3 regions of the Caproicibacter fermentans genome follow, and region 1 is predicted to be linked to each of the others. Evidence: riboswitches for the same ligand, from Rfam matches in the RefSeq annotation. Region 1 holds a riboswitch; each other region holds the start of a gene.
The links. Region 1 has a riboswitch for cyclic di-GMP ahead of HCR03_RS16260 (cysteine-rich KTR domain-containing protein). Riboswitches for the same ligand answer to the same signal wherever they lie in the genome.
Positions count from the first base shown of each region.

Region 2: linked by a shared signal. The riboswitch ahead of HCR03_RS08700 (RNA polymerase sigma factor sigma-70 region 4 domain-containing protein) and the one ahead of HCR03_RS16260 (cysteine-rich KTR domain-containing protein) in region 1 are both predicted to bind cyclic di-GMP.
Region 3: linked by a shared signal. The riboswitch ahead of HCR03_RS19095 (sensor domain-containing diguanylate cyclase) and the one ahead of HCR03_RS16260 (cysteine-rich KTR domain-containing protein) in region 1 are both predicted to bind cyclic di-GMP.

Region 1 is NZ_CP060286.1:3,271,103-3,275,311, forward strand. It holds gene HCR03_RS16250 (sigma-70 family RNA polymerase sigma factor) at 465-890, opposite strand; gene HCR03_RS16255 (helix-turn-helix transcriptional regulator) at 1,442-1,783, shown strand; gene HCR03_RS16260 (cysteine-rich KTR domain-containing protein) at 1,868-2,059, opposite strand; cyclic di-GMP riboswitch class I at 2,139-2,227, opposite strand; gene HCR03_RS16265 (acyl-CoA dehydratase activase) at 2,247-3,056, opposite strand; gene HCR03_RS16270 (2-hydroxyacyl-CoA dehydratase subunit D) at 3,061-4,209, opposite strand, start outside.
Region 2 is NZ_CP060286.1:1,754,075-1,758,283, reverse strand. It holds gene HCR03_RS08705 (ATP-dependent DNA helicase) at 1-603, opposite strand, end outside; gene HCR03_RS08700 (RNA polymerase sigma factor sigma-70 region 4 domain-containing protein) at 1,121-1,612, opposite strand; cyclic di-GMP riboswitch class I at 1,969-2,059, opposite strand; gene HCR03_RS08695 (hypothetical protein) at 2,084-2,506, opposite strand; gene HCR03_RS08690 (DUF4367 domain-containing protein) at 2,519-3,424, opposite strand; gene HCR03_RS08685 (IS110 family RNA-guided transposase) at 3,778-4,209, shown strand, end outside.
Region 3 is NZ_CP060286.1:3,856,005-3,860,213, reverse strand. It holds gene HCR03_RS19105 (acyl-CoA dehydratase activase) at 1-761, shown strand, start outside; gene HCR03_RS19100 (2-hydroxyacyl-CoA dehydratase) at 773-2,071, shown strand; cyclic di-GMP riboswitch class I at 2,172-2,255, shown strand; gene HCR03_RS19095 (sensor domain-containing diguanylate cyclase) at 2,301-3,623, shown strand; gene HCR03_RS19090 (MBL fold metallo-hydrolase RNA specificity domain-containing protein) at 3,674-4,209, opposite strand, start outside.

The DNA.
Region 1 (4,209 bases):
TCCCCTTGTTTCGATTTGCTTTTTATGTTTACAGACATTCCGGACGAACAGGCGGCGTACCTGTTACCATAGGAATCGCACCTCCCCCCATTCTGATGGCGGGCCGTTCTCATTGCCTGCGAGCGGTTTCGAGCCAAATTCCAAATTTGGCTCTGCACGCCTCGGACTGTGACTGAACGGAAGTTTCATTGCATACAGATGCTTGCCGCAGAGCCGCCCTGCGTCTGAAAGACGCTGTTCTGCTTACGGCGCTGATGTTTTTCGCTCCCTTTCCGTTACGCTGAAAATCAATCATCCCCTCTCCCGCGTAAGGAAAGATCGTGGCGCGCCCGCCGTCCGGCTCCCTGTATGCCGCTGCTTGCGGTATGTATCCGGCTTGTCCCTTATTCGATTTTCAAGGTTCAGCGAAGAATAAAAACATATCCCTCATAAGCCTTTTCATCTTCAGGGCAAAAGTTGCTCCCTTAAATGAAATTTTTGAGGACTGCCTCCATATTTTTCAGCGCCTTATTGATAGAACGTGAGATTTGACTTTTATTTACCCCTTCTGCCTTAGCAATGGCACTTTTGCTCATTCCCAAGAAGTAATGAGCATAGATGCGCTTGGCCTGCTTATCCGGCAAGGCGGCGATGGCAGCGTGAAGCTGCTCAGCCGTCACTTTGCGCTCATAGATTTCGCAGGGGGACAGGGACACGAACAGGATGTCACGCTCGATGCCGTCGCCGCGATCCAGAGAGTAATACGCCTTATGACGGTATCTCCGCAGATAGTAGGCGGCTTCGGCGTGTTCATAGGAATCCATGAGTGCCGCAACCTCGTCCGGTACCTCAATGATGCAGTCGGTGGTATAAAAATCGGGATAATAGTCCCGCAGATTGATCTTGACCATTTTCTTTTCCTCCGTTTCGATTTTTAGGCTTGGGCAAATCGAAACAGAGGATGGAGGGGAGCGGCAGAGGGGCTTTATATCACACCGCGTCTAACGTACCAGAAATATTTATCCAGAGAAAAGAAGATAAAAAACGTACCAAAGCAGAATATCCTCCGCATGGTACGTCGAAATTGATACAAATTACATACTATTATGTCATAGCTTGCATATGCAAGGTTAGAATTTATCCTTATGGAGCAATAACTTTTTTTAAGCGATTACCTTGGAAGATTGCCCATAGAATATTCAGGCCATCTGCTAAACTGCCACCTTTCTATAAAAGTGGTATTTTGGTAGTAAAAACAACATCTGCCAAAGCTCCTTTCAGTTTGCTTTGGCAGGTGACTCATTTGATTTTGGATGCATTAATATAACCCGCCAAAGCAGTCTTTTTTTTCTTGCCTTGTCCGGCTGTTATTTTTGTGAAATATGTTGCATGCAAATATGACGCACAACCACATTATGTAATCATCTTTTTTCTACTAAACTTAGATAAGAGGTGATACATAATGCACTATGACATGAAGCGAATGGGTACTATCATTCAAGGAGCCCGTATATCGCGCGGAATGACACAAACAGCGCTTGCTGACAAAATAGAAGTTTCTTTAAGAACCATCATTGCCATTGAAACTGGAAAACGAAATCCAACATTTGAGGTCCTTTATAAAATCATTCAAGAATTAAGTATTCCAGCTGATCTTATTTTTCGTCCCGAGGATGTAACTGGTACGCCAGAGCAGGAACAATTTATTCGGGAGTTCCGGGATGCTAACGAGCAAGAACAGCAAATTGCTATTGCATCAGCAAGAGGTATTTGGAAAGAACTCCGCCATGAAAACAAGGGATAGTATTTGAACTAACTTAACCACAAGTACAATCAACTTTATAGATCATGTACAAGGAGAGCCGATAACTGTGATTAATCTCACATGTTATCGGCTCTGCGTCTCAGCGGCTGGCTCTTTGATAACTGATATTTTCAGATGTCGTACATTTATTAGTGTCTCATGTTTGCACTTAGGACAAAATAGCGGAAAGTTTTTAAGGATTGTATCCTCACGGATTTTTAGACGTGTCTTGTTATTACAAACAGGGCATAATACCCATTTGATTTCCGTCGTAATATCACTCCTGTCATAGTTTTATCATTCATAATCAAAACATATCTTGACTCTATCCGGAGTGGCAGAGTCAAGATATGTTTTTTGCAACCAGACTATCATAGTACGTTTATTTACCTTAGACTCTTGGCTTTATGCCCCTGCCTTTCGGTCAGTTTGCCTTTTCTGATATTTAATTTTATATGCTAAATTAAGAAATTTGGACCTGCATTTTTTCAGTGTTATGCCTGCCAATTAAAGCAGCTCCGATTGCGCCGTTGAACTGCGGATAATTTGCCTTGTAAATATCGCACATCAGTTCATCTTCCAACGCAGATCGAAGAGCATCATTGTTAGCGCCGCCTCCGGTCATCATCACATCGCCATCCGACTTATATTTACGCGCCATTTTGGCGATACGGTTTGCCATGGCTATATGCATACCTGCAAGGATATCACTTCGGCTTTTCTTTTGAGCAAGAAGAGAGATCACTTCCGTCTGGGCGAAAACGGCGCAGGTGCTGTTGATTTGACAGGGGTCTGTACTCTCTTTCGCAAGCGAAGCAATCTGATCAATGGTAGTTTCCAGAAGATCAGCCACGACCTCCAAGAACTTTCCTGTTCCAGCGGCGCATTTATCATTCATTGTAAAATTAACGATATGTCCATCGGGGCCAAGGCTGATGATCTTGCTGTCTTGGCCTCCGATATCAATGATCAAGCGCGGATGCACGTTTTCAGGGGCTGTCAATTGTACACCGCAGGCATGAGCGGTGATTTCTGAAATTGTGGCATCTGCGAGGCCGATACTGCGCCTGCTGTATCCGGTTGCGGTGATTACGGCGATATCATTGCGTGTGATACTTTGGCTCGCATAGATCTTTTCCAGCAATTTGGCCGCAGTTTCCTCACAGTCGATGCCTGTTGGAAGAAGTTCAGCGCCTAAAACACAGTTATCCTTTATCAATGCCGCTTTCAGGTATGTCGAACCGGCATCCAGCCCCACATAATAGTTTCCCATGTATTTATCTCCTTTGTTCTATCAATTCAACAAACGCTTCCAGACGGATTTTTACCTGTTCTGCATCCTCGGCGGAGAAATCTGTTTCCACACGCAGAACCGGAATATCAAGCTTATCTGCCAGCTGTTCCACCATGGACAATTCGAAGTCGTAAGGCGTGCAGCCGCGCAGGATATGATAAATAACGCCCTCCGCTTTCGTCTGACGCAGTTTTTCTGTGAGACTGCTGAGGCGATCGTCCGTCTGCTCGAATACCGGACACGTACATGCGCAGACATATCGCGCCGTAAGCGCACGTAAGATGCCGTCTGTACTGTACTCATCAGGAACAACGGGGTCATATAAAAGCCTCCCCGCCATACACGTCTCGTCTCCGACAATCTGTGCCCCCAGACCTTCCATCAAAAACGGCAGTTTATAGTTTGGAAATGTAATGGGAGAGCCTGCGATAAAGATACGCGGCTTTTTCCTTTTCAAAGGCTGCATGGCAGCTGCTTTTTGGGAAAGTCCGGCATTTAGTATTTTCGCGTGCTGCGCCCAGCTTTCCGGCGTATCATAGCAATAGCTGTTCAGCACAGCCATAACCTGTGAACCCGTGACAGGCGGATTGTCGGATGAGAGCAAGCCGTATAGTTTATATGCTTCCTGCTGTGCCGCATTAATGCTTTTGCAGGATTCAATCAGTTTCCGGTTGGAGAACCTGCGGCCCGTTTCTTTGGAAATACTTTTCATGAGAGCATGCATGTTTTGCAGGTTCTGCGCAAAGCGTTCCTCCGACTTATCCATTTCAATTGGCAAGGGAATAACCGGAAGGTACTGCGACAAAAGCGCAGCGCTTTTTCGCTTGCCATCGCAGGTCATCGGCAGCACTGCCAGCCTGCACTGCTGATAGATCGGCATGACGCGCATTGCGTGAAAACCGGCAGTTGCCTTCAGGACTGGGCAGGCATCACGCGGGACGATCTCATCCCCGATCATCGCCGCAACGCTGTGCCCAGCGCATAAGCGCAGCGGCCTGTAGCCGAATGCGTATATCATTTCATCCGGCACCATCACGCAGTAGCTACCTATGTACTCGTTGTCATCCTTTTCAAAATCGACGAATGTTCTTTTAAGAACATTCGTAAAATATTCAAGCCCCTTGGGAACATC
Region 2 (4,209 bases), 1.5 Mb from region 1:
ATCAATAATCCGCGATTCCATTAGAATTCTGGAAACCTGTGGAATGTATTCTTCGGTCAAAGCCTTTTGCAACGCGATGGTCGAGGTGGATATAATGGTTGGCAACCTGCGTTCACTAAACAGATTATGGACTGTAACCGCCAATATGTAGGCATGGGTTTTTCCCGTTCCTACCTCGGCTTCGCAGAGAGCCAGCTTGTTTTCCTGCAAAGCCTGAAGCATTTCCAGCGAGAGGGCGGCCTGATTCTCCCGGTATTCCATCCCGTGTTTTGGCAGGATGCTTACAAAAATATGACGCAGAAGATTTCTTGCCCTACGGTCGGCGCTGGGCTGCGGCACATTTCTTTCCGCGTTCGCTGCCTGTGAAAGCATTTTGTCTATTGCCTTTTGATAGCCGCCTTCGTTCAGAGGATTTTGCCTTGAAAAAAGGCGTTTTGCCTTTAAGGTCGTTAATTCTATCATGCGGTAACTGTAGGTTTTTCCGGAATAGTATTCTAAAAGCACATAGTTTCCGGCCGACAGTACAATGCGTTCCTCAGGCCGGAATAGCCCTGCTTCATAAATCTTGTTTTGAATATCCGCCATGCAGACGGGTTTGTTCATAGCTTTTAAGCCTCCTTTGCTACCTAAAGGAGCGACACAAGAATGCGGCGGAAGCAGGAAAAGGGTTTGGAAGTCTGCTGACTTGTAAGCCTGTTCCGCCGCATGGTTTCTATCGCTCCCATAGATTACGATAGATTGGTTGCATCTAAAGCAAAGGTGTGGTAGGTGTCCCGGCCGGTATTGCCGAGCTCCATAAAAGCCGCCCCTCATTCTTTCTCAAATGAGGGTGATGCGTTTTCCCGGCCGTCCTGCCGGGCTGCTCAATGCGGTGAAGCGTTCAAAGCAGAAGTATCATGATCGCCGGCAGGGATTATCGCAATCCGCCCCACCACAGAGCGTAACAGCCGCAGACATTCTCGCTCGGAGGGCAAAGCCCTCGTCTTGGCGTGTCCCGGTATGTCGCTTGTTTCTGCCGGTAAAGTACCCATCACAACCGTATTCACTTTTCAACGTACAAGCGAAAGGAAATTCTAAAAGGTCCTTTCACCCAACGTCAAAAAACGAGGGGGGTGACGAGTCACTCACTAAAAAATTTTTTTAATTTTTTTGCTGACCACTGTAAGCTGTCCCATACGGCCCTTTGATGTACGGACTCTCTGTCTGCAATCTGGCGGATTGACAGCCCTAGATAGAAATGCAATAGGAACCGCCGCCTTTGCACCTCTGTCAAAAGGCCGCTTTCAAGGAGCTTCTGTGCGGCTTTCACGGCCTTTTTCACATCGCTTCTATGTATCAGCTCCGTATCAAGGAATACCGTGGCAAGTTGTTCCGTTTCTTCCAATCCGGTGATGCTGACATTCAGACGGCTTGTCCGATTTTCGGTTACGTCTTGCTGGTGGTAGATTTCATCCGACAAAGCTTTCAATTCCAAAAAATCCTGTTCAGTTTTATCGGGGTTTTCCGCAAGGTAATCCGATAGTGTGATTTCCACAATCCGATCCGCAAATTTATAGACAATGCCTTGACTGAACTTATTCAGAGCATAATCGTTTTCCTTATAATTTTTCATAGTCCTTTCCTCCGATCTGTTTTGCTGAAATGCAAAAACAGATCGGAGGGTGGACCACGGCAATATTTTATGAATCCAGGTCGATAACGGAGGAATTTTGTCGAAAATAAAGAATCAGCACTTTGCCCCCAAAAGCAAAGTGCTGATTCTTTGACATACTGATTTATTTGAGGAAGATATGTACGGAACCCGCCGTCTTTATTTCTGCCTCCCGGAAAGATCAGGGCAAATAGTCATACAAAACTCCTTACGCCATTTGCATACGGCGAGAGTCTTGTATTTAGAGCCCTAATTATCCGTCAAAAGCCGTAAAAGATGGCAAGAGCCTGCCCAAAAAGGGCAGGCTCTGCGAGGTTTTTGGCAGCCCGGCTATCATAACGCTTTGAAAGGCGCTTTAGACCCTCGGCTTTGCGTCCCTATCTTTAGATAGGTTTGCCCATATGCGTTTACCGTTTTTTATTAGATTTAGCATTAGACCACAGTGACATAGAAAGACTCTGACCGAGAATCCGAGCTTCCAGAACTATCTTTAGCAAATATTGTTACAGAAACTCTATATTCCCTTCCGGGAGTTCCGCTATAGTAAATCGTATTTCCATAATTGAAAGCATTGCTTCTCGTCATTCCACTGTCGCTTTGTGTAAAGGTCTTAACATATTGCCAATATGTACCTTCATTTTCATAGATTACTATACTTTCTGCGCCGATCTGTGCCATTTGATAATTTGCAACAACTGAAAACTCGACTGCTATTCGGCCATTCGACGCTGGCAAAGCATTTATCGAATATGAACTGATTTGATGACTTTCTTGCACTGCCGCATAAGCCGGAACATTCAAAGAAAAAGTAAACACGAGTAAGAAAACAAATGCCAAAATTTTATTCTTTTTCATTTTTTTTCCTCCTTAATAAATAGAATCAATCATTTTTTCTAACTCAGGAACGGATAATGTCGTATTAATAGAGCATTCTAGAGAGCCGACGTACCAAGCAGCAGTGATGAAATCATCATTATGAAAGATATAGTGCTCAATATTTCCTGACAAATATTTTTGGACGTCCTGTTCACCTTTTTCGAAATTCTTATTAATCCCTCCCTTATGTTGAATAATTGTTATGACGATGTCATCATCTCCATTCACATATGGTGCACTAAATTCAACATCACCAGTTTCGGGGTATTCCTGTACCCATACTTCTTGCAACTTAAATTCTGAAGGAATATCCTTTGGTATAACTGCTGCATTAATTCCATATTGACGCAATGCGTCCTGAAGGCTAGCATATTTACTTTTAATTTTATCGGAACTTGCCTGCTCAGAAGATGTCGAAGTCTGGCCAAATTTAAATTGTTCTGCTGTCCAATGACCAATCATCTGAAAAACACTACCATAACCGAGAACTGGAATAGATACCATCGCAATCAAGCAGGCTAACACTATTGCTGACATAATTACTGTACGGCGTAAAGTATATTGCTTTTTCTTTGCATTTTTTTTTTCTAACGGGACAACGGCAGGCGTAATTTTGTTATCCTTCAAAGCCTCTTCTTTATATAATAAATTTGTCTTTCCAACCTGAGTATTGTAGTAAGTCTTAAACTCATTCCATGCTTGATCTACATTGACCGTTTCATAATTAGACGATTCTTTCTCTTTCTTACAAATTAATTCTGTGATCTTCATGATATAGTCAGTGTCCAGTTTATCCTCATTTGTCGCTACAAAATTCTGTTGAAGCAATGATTCCAACTCTGGAACGCTGAGCTTTTCCAGCTCAATGTAAGAATTATCACATGTACTATCTGACATTCAATAACCTCCTCGTATAATAAGTTTTGTAGGGCGAAAACGCCCCAAAAATAGAATACCGGCAGGCTTTGAGATGCCCGTGATATAATGCTGTCAAGTCGGCAGGGACAAGCTCTAATTCCTCCTGTTGGGCCGTAAGGCTGCTTCACAGATAGTCTGTTCCCCTGAGCCGGAAGTTAGCTGCAAACTCATTAGCTGTTTGCCGGAAGCAAGGCCGCCCTTTTAGCAGTGAGGGATATCGCATTGGCCTTTTCCGGAATGATTCTAATACGCGAGGTTGCTGATGCTCCGGTTATCATGGGTATCTTAAAACCTGCCGACTTGAAAATCCCACTGTGGGGGAGGTGATATTTTTGAATCCACTTTACGTTGGCATTGATGTGAGCAGCAAAAATAACGTCGCTTACCTCATGAAGCCGGATGGAGCCAAACACAGCAGCTTTTCCGTGCAGAACAACCGTGGTGGTGCTAAACTGATGTCTGAGAGAATTGTGTCCGCACTTACCGCGATGCAGCTCAGCGACGTGATGATTGGCCTTGAGGCCACCTCCATCTATGGGGACTGCCTCGTTTATGCGCTCCGGGAAGATGGCAGATTGGGACGGTTTCAACGGAAGATCCATGTTCTCAATCCCAAGCAGGTCAGAAAGTTCAAGGAAGCCTATTCCGATCTGCCCAAGAACGATTTCGTGGATGCCTTCGTGATTGCCGACCATCTCAGATTCGGCAGAATTGCCTCAGAGGTTTACATGGACGATTATCGCTACAAGGCCCTTCAAACACTA
Region 3 (4,209 bases), 580 kb from region 1:
ACGGCCATGTGCAGGCGCTGATCGACGAAGGGATTCAGAATATCTTTTACCCCTGCATGTCGTACAACTTCGACGAAGGAATCTCCGACAACCATTACAACTGCCCGGTTGTCGCCTATTATCCGGAAGTGATCGCCGCCAACATGAGCACTCTCGAGGGCCGCAACCTGATTCACGATTACGTCGGCATTCACCGCAAGCGCGACTTCCCGGTCAAAATGCACGCCATTCTGCAAAAAAGCTTTCCTGACATCACCGTGCGAGAAGTGAAGCGCGCTGCGAAAGCGGCATACGGCGAATACGACCGGTACATGGAACAGGTCCGGCAAAGGGGCGACGAGATGATCGCGCAGGCGGAGCGGGAAAAGCTTCCGATCATTATTCTAAGCGGCCGGCCTTATCATTTGGATCCGGAAATCAACCACGGCATCGACAAGCTGATCGTCAGTCTGGGCGCCGCCGTCATTACGGAGGACATCGTCAGCCGAAGAGTCGGCAAAGTACATACGGATGTTTTAAACCAGTGGACATATCACGCAAGACTGTACGCCGCGGCAAAATACGTCTGTTCCAGACCGGATATGAATCTGGTTCAGCTGGTTTCGTTCGGCTGCGGAGTCGACGCGATTACAACCGATGAAGTCCGAAGGATTCTGGAAGAGGGCGATAAAATCTACACGCAGATCAAAATTGATGAAATCACAAACCTTGGCGCGGTGAAAATCAGGCTGCGCAGCCTGTTCGCCGCTCTGGAACCGTGAGGGGTGCGACTATGGCAAAGCTGAAATACAACAAGCAGGGGCGTCTTCTGTTTACAAAGGAAATGAAAAAGGATTACACCATCCTGTGTCCGATGATGGCGCCGATTCACTTCCGGCTGATTGTCAATGTTATGAAAAACTGCGGCTATCATTTTGAACTGCTGAGCACAACCGGTCCCAACATCGTACAGGAGGGGCTCAAATACGTTCATAACGACACCTGTTACCCTGCTCTTCTTGTCATCGGGCAATTTATTGACGCGCTGCATTCCGGAAAATACGACCTAAACAAGACCGCGCTGATTATAACCCAAACCGGCGGCGGTTGCCGCGCCTCCAACTACATCCATCTGCTGCGCAAGGCGCTGAAGAAAGCCGGCCTGGAACAGGTTCCCGTGATTTCTCTTAATCTGTCGTTTCTGGAACGGAACCCGGGCTTTCAGATCACGCTTTCCATGGTGCGGAAATTTGTCGCAGGCGTTGTTTACGGCGACGCGCTGATGCTGCTGCACAATCAGACGGAGGCTTACGAAATCAATAAGGGTGACAGCGGGCAAAAGGTTGAAAAATGGATTGCGGACCTTTCGGAGCAGTTTAACCGGGGCCGCGGCCTGTCTCTGAAAGAACAAAGGAAAAACCTGAACGCGATCGTTCAAGATTTCGCCGCCGTTCCGGTTCGGAAAACGCCAAAGGTCAAAGTCGGTATCGTCGGCGAAATCTATGTGAAATACGCTGCGCTGGGGAACAACAATCTGGAGGAATTTCTGCGCGGGCAGGACTGTGAAATCAACGTTCCCGGTATTATGGGCTTCGCGCTGTTCAAGGTGGACAACCGTCTGGAGGACATCCGCCTGTACGGGGGAAGCCCGGCGAAAAAATTTGTGGTGCAAAAACTGATGAACTACCTGACGAAAATGCAGGACATTCTGATTGACGCGGTCAAAACCGAGCCAAAGTTTCTTGCACCGACTCCTTATACTCACACCAAAAGCCTTGTCAAGGACATTATCGGTTACGGTGATAAAATGGGAGAAGGCTGGCTGCTGACGGCCGAAATGATGGAGCTGACCGAACAGGGCTATGAAAACATCGTCTGCGCGCAGCCGTTCGGCTGTCTGCCGAACCATATCTGCGGCAAGGGTATGATCCACAAAATCAAAGCCGTTGACGAGCGCTCCAACATCGTTCCAATCGATTACGACCCCAGCGCGACCAGAGTCAACCAGGAAAACAGGATCAAGCTGATGCTGGCCGTGGCAAGAGAAAAACTTCCAAATCAGAAAGGAAATATTAACCAACAGAGTAAATAAATATTTGTTTATTTCTCCAGAATTATCTTTTCCGGATAAAAACATATTGCATAGATTCTTTTTGTGATTTATACTTTTCTTATGCAATAGTTCCTGCCAATAAGTAAAATGGCAAATCCGCCGAAAGACGGAGACGCAAAGCCAAGGGGCTAAACCCGACAGGGCATGCCAGCCGGTTGCACTTTTCACCGCAAATTCTCATGCGGTGATGGATTGGAGGAGTCATTCCGTGAAAGGGAAATCGTTCTGGTTTTTGATTTTAGGTTTTTCATTGTCCGAAATTCTGACCGCGTTACTGACAGACGGATTCCATAGAATTGCGGCGGAATCCGTGATCCTCTCCTCATTGGTTTCACTCGTCCTTCTTTTGGCGATCTGGTACCGTTATGTAGACAAACCAACCTCTGATTTTCTGGATGCGATCAACCGGGCGATGAGGGGTGATTTTCGCGCCCGATTTTCCTGTTATGATGAAAACGATAATTTTCATCGGTTGTCCGTTTCTTTCAACCGTCTGATGACCTGCGTTGAAAATCAAACGGAAGAATTGAAAGAAAGCCGAAGACTGCAAATTCAGCTGTATGAAAATGAAAAGATATACAGGTCCGCGCTTGAATTAACCTGCGAACGCATCTTTGAGGCGGACTTGACCCATAACCGTCTGATTTACGGGCTTGAGGGTTATCAAAGAGCTTTTTCATTCTTAAACACCGAAATGTTTGACGATATGATTCACAGCATTGCGGATCATGCCGTTTATGAAGAAGATCAAGAGAAATTTTTTCAAACCTTCGACCGGCGAAACCTGCTGGAAACTTTCCGTGCTTCGCAAATCCCCGAGATCACCCTTGAATACCGCCAGCGGCTGCCTTCCGGCACATTAAAATGGGTTTCTTCTTCCGTCATCCGGAGCGGGAATTCCGGTGACGGGCTGAAAGTGATCGGTTACGTCAAGAATATTGACGAGCGTAAAAAACAGGAGCTGGAAATTTTAAAGCAGTCGCGCAAAGACGGTTTGACAGGCATTTACAACAAGAGCTTCACCCAAACTCTGATTGAGGATTTTCTGGCGGGGACGGGAAAGAGCGGCCGCCACGCCGCCATCATGATCGACATTGACAATTTCAAGCGGATCAACGATACGCTGGGGCACATTCAGGGGGATACGGCTCTTTCACAGGTTGCGCAGAAATTGTCCGGGCTGTTTCGCTGCTCCGATATCGTGGGCAGAATCGGCGGCGATGAATTTTTTGTGTTTATGAAGGACTATTCCTCCTCCGACACCCTAACGGAAAAACTGAACGCGGTCAAAAATCTGTTCGGCGAAATCCGCCTTGAGGACTCTTCGTACCGAGTCAGCGGCAGTGTCGGCGTGTCCCTGTATCCGGAAGACGGAGCGGAATATCGGGAACTATACAAAAAAGCGGATCACGCACTGTATTATTCAAAAGCCCACGGTAAAAACCAGTACCATATTTATGTCGGAAACACGGCGGAAAATCAGAAGGACGTTTCTTCTAAGATGCAAATGATTCAAAATCCGGCTACATAGGCTGCAGAGAAAATGGCCCGCGCACTGCGCGGGCCATTTTCCGTTATCTTTCAGCGGCTCCACTTGTCACAGAGCGAATTGATCTGATCCGCAAATTTTGCGAGGTCCTTGTTTGCGCCCCCCTCGTTTTCCTGAATCACGCGCGTCAGACGGCGTCCAGCCTCCACCAGACGCGCGAACGCGGCCTGAACCCTTCTGGCCTTTGCCTTCGCATGCATGGGTTCGACGCCCTCATTCACAATCGAATTGCTCAAAAGATCCGCAACGGCCTGGAAATTCGGGGCATAGGCCTGGTAGCCGAGGGCGTTGAGGTTTTCCGTAAACTCACGGCAGATTTCCTGCTCGCCGTGCACGACGAACACACGTCTGGGTTTCTGCGTAAACGCGCCGATCCAGCGCAGAAGTCCGTTGTGGTCCGCGTGGCCGGAAAGAGCTTTAAAATTATGAATCTGTGCCTTGACGGCGATCTCCTCGCCGAACAGCTTCACCTGTTTTGCTCCGTCAACCAGAATCCGGCCGAGCGTGCCGTTGGCCTGATACCCGACAAAAACGACGGCGCACTCGCTCCGCCACAGATTGTGCTTTA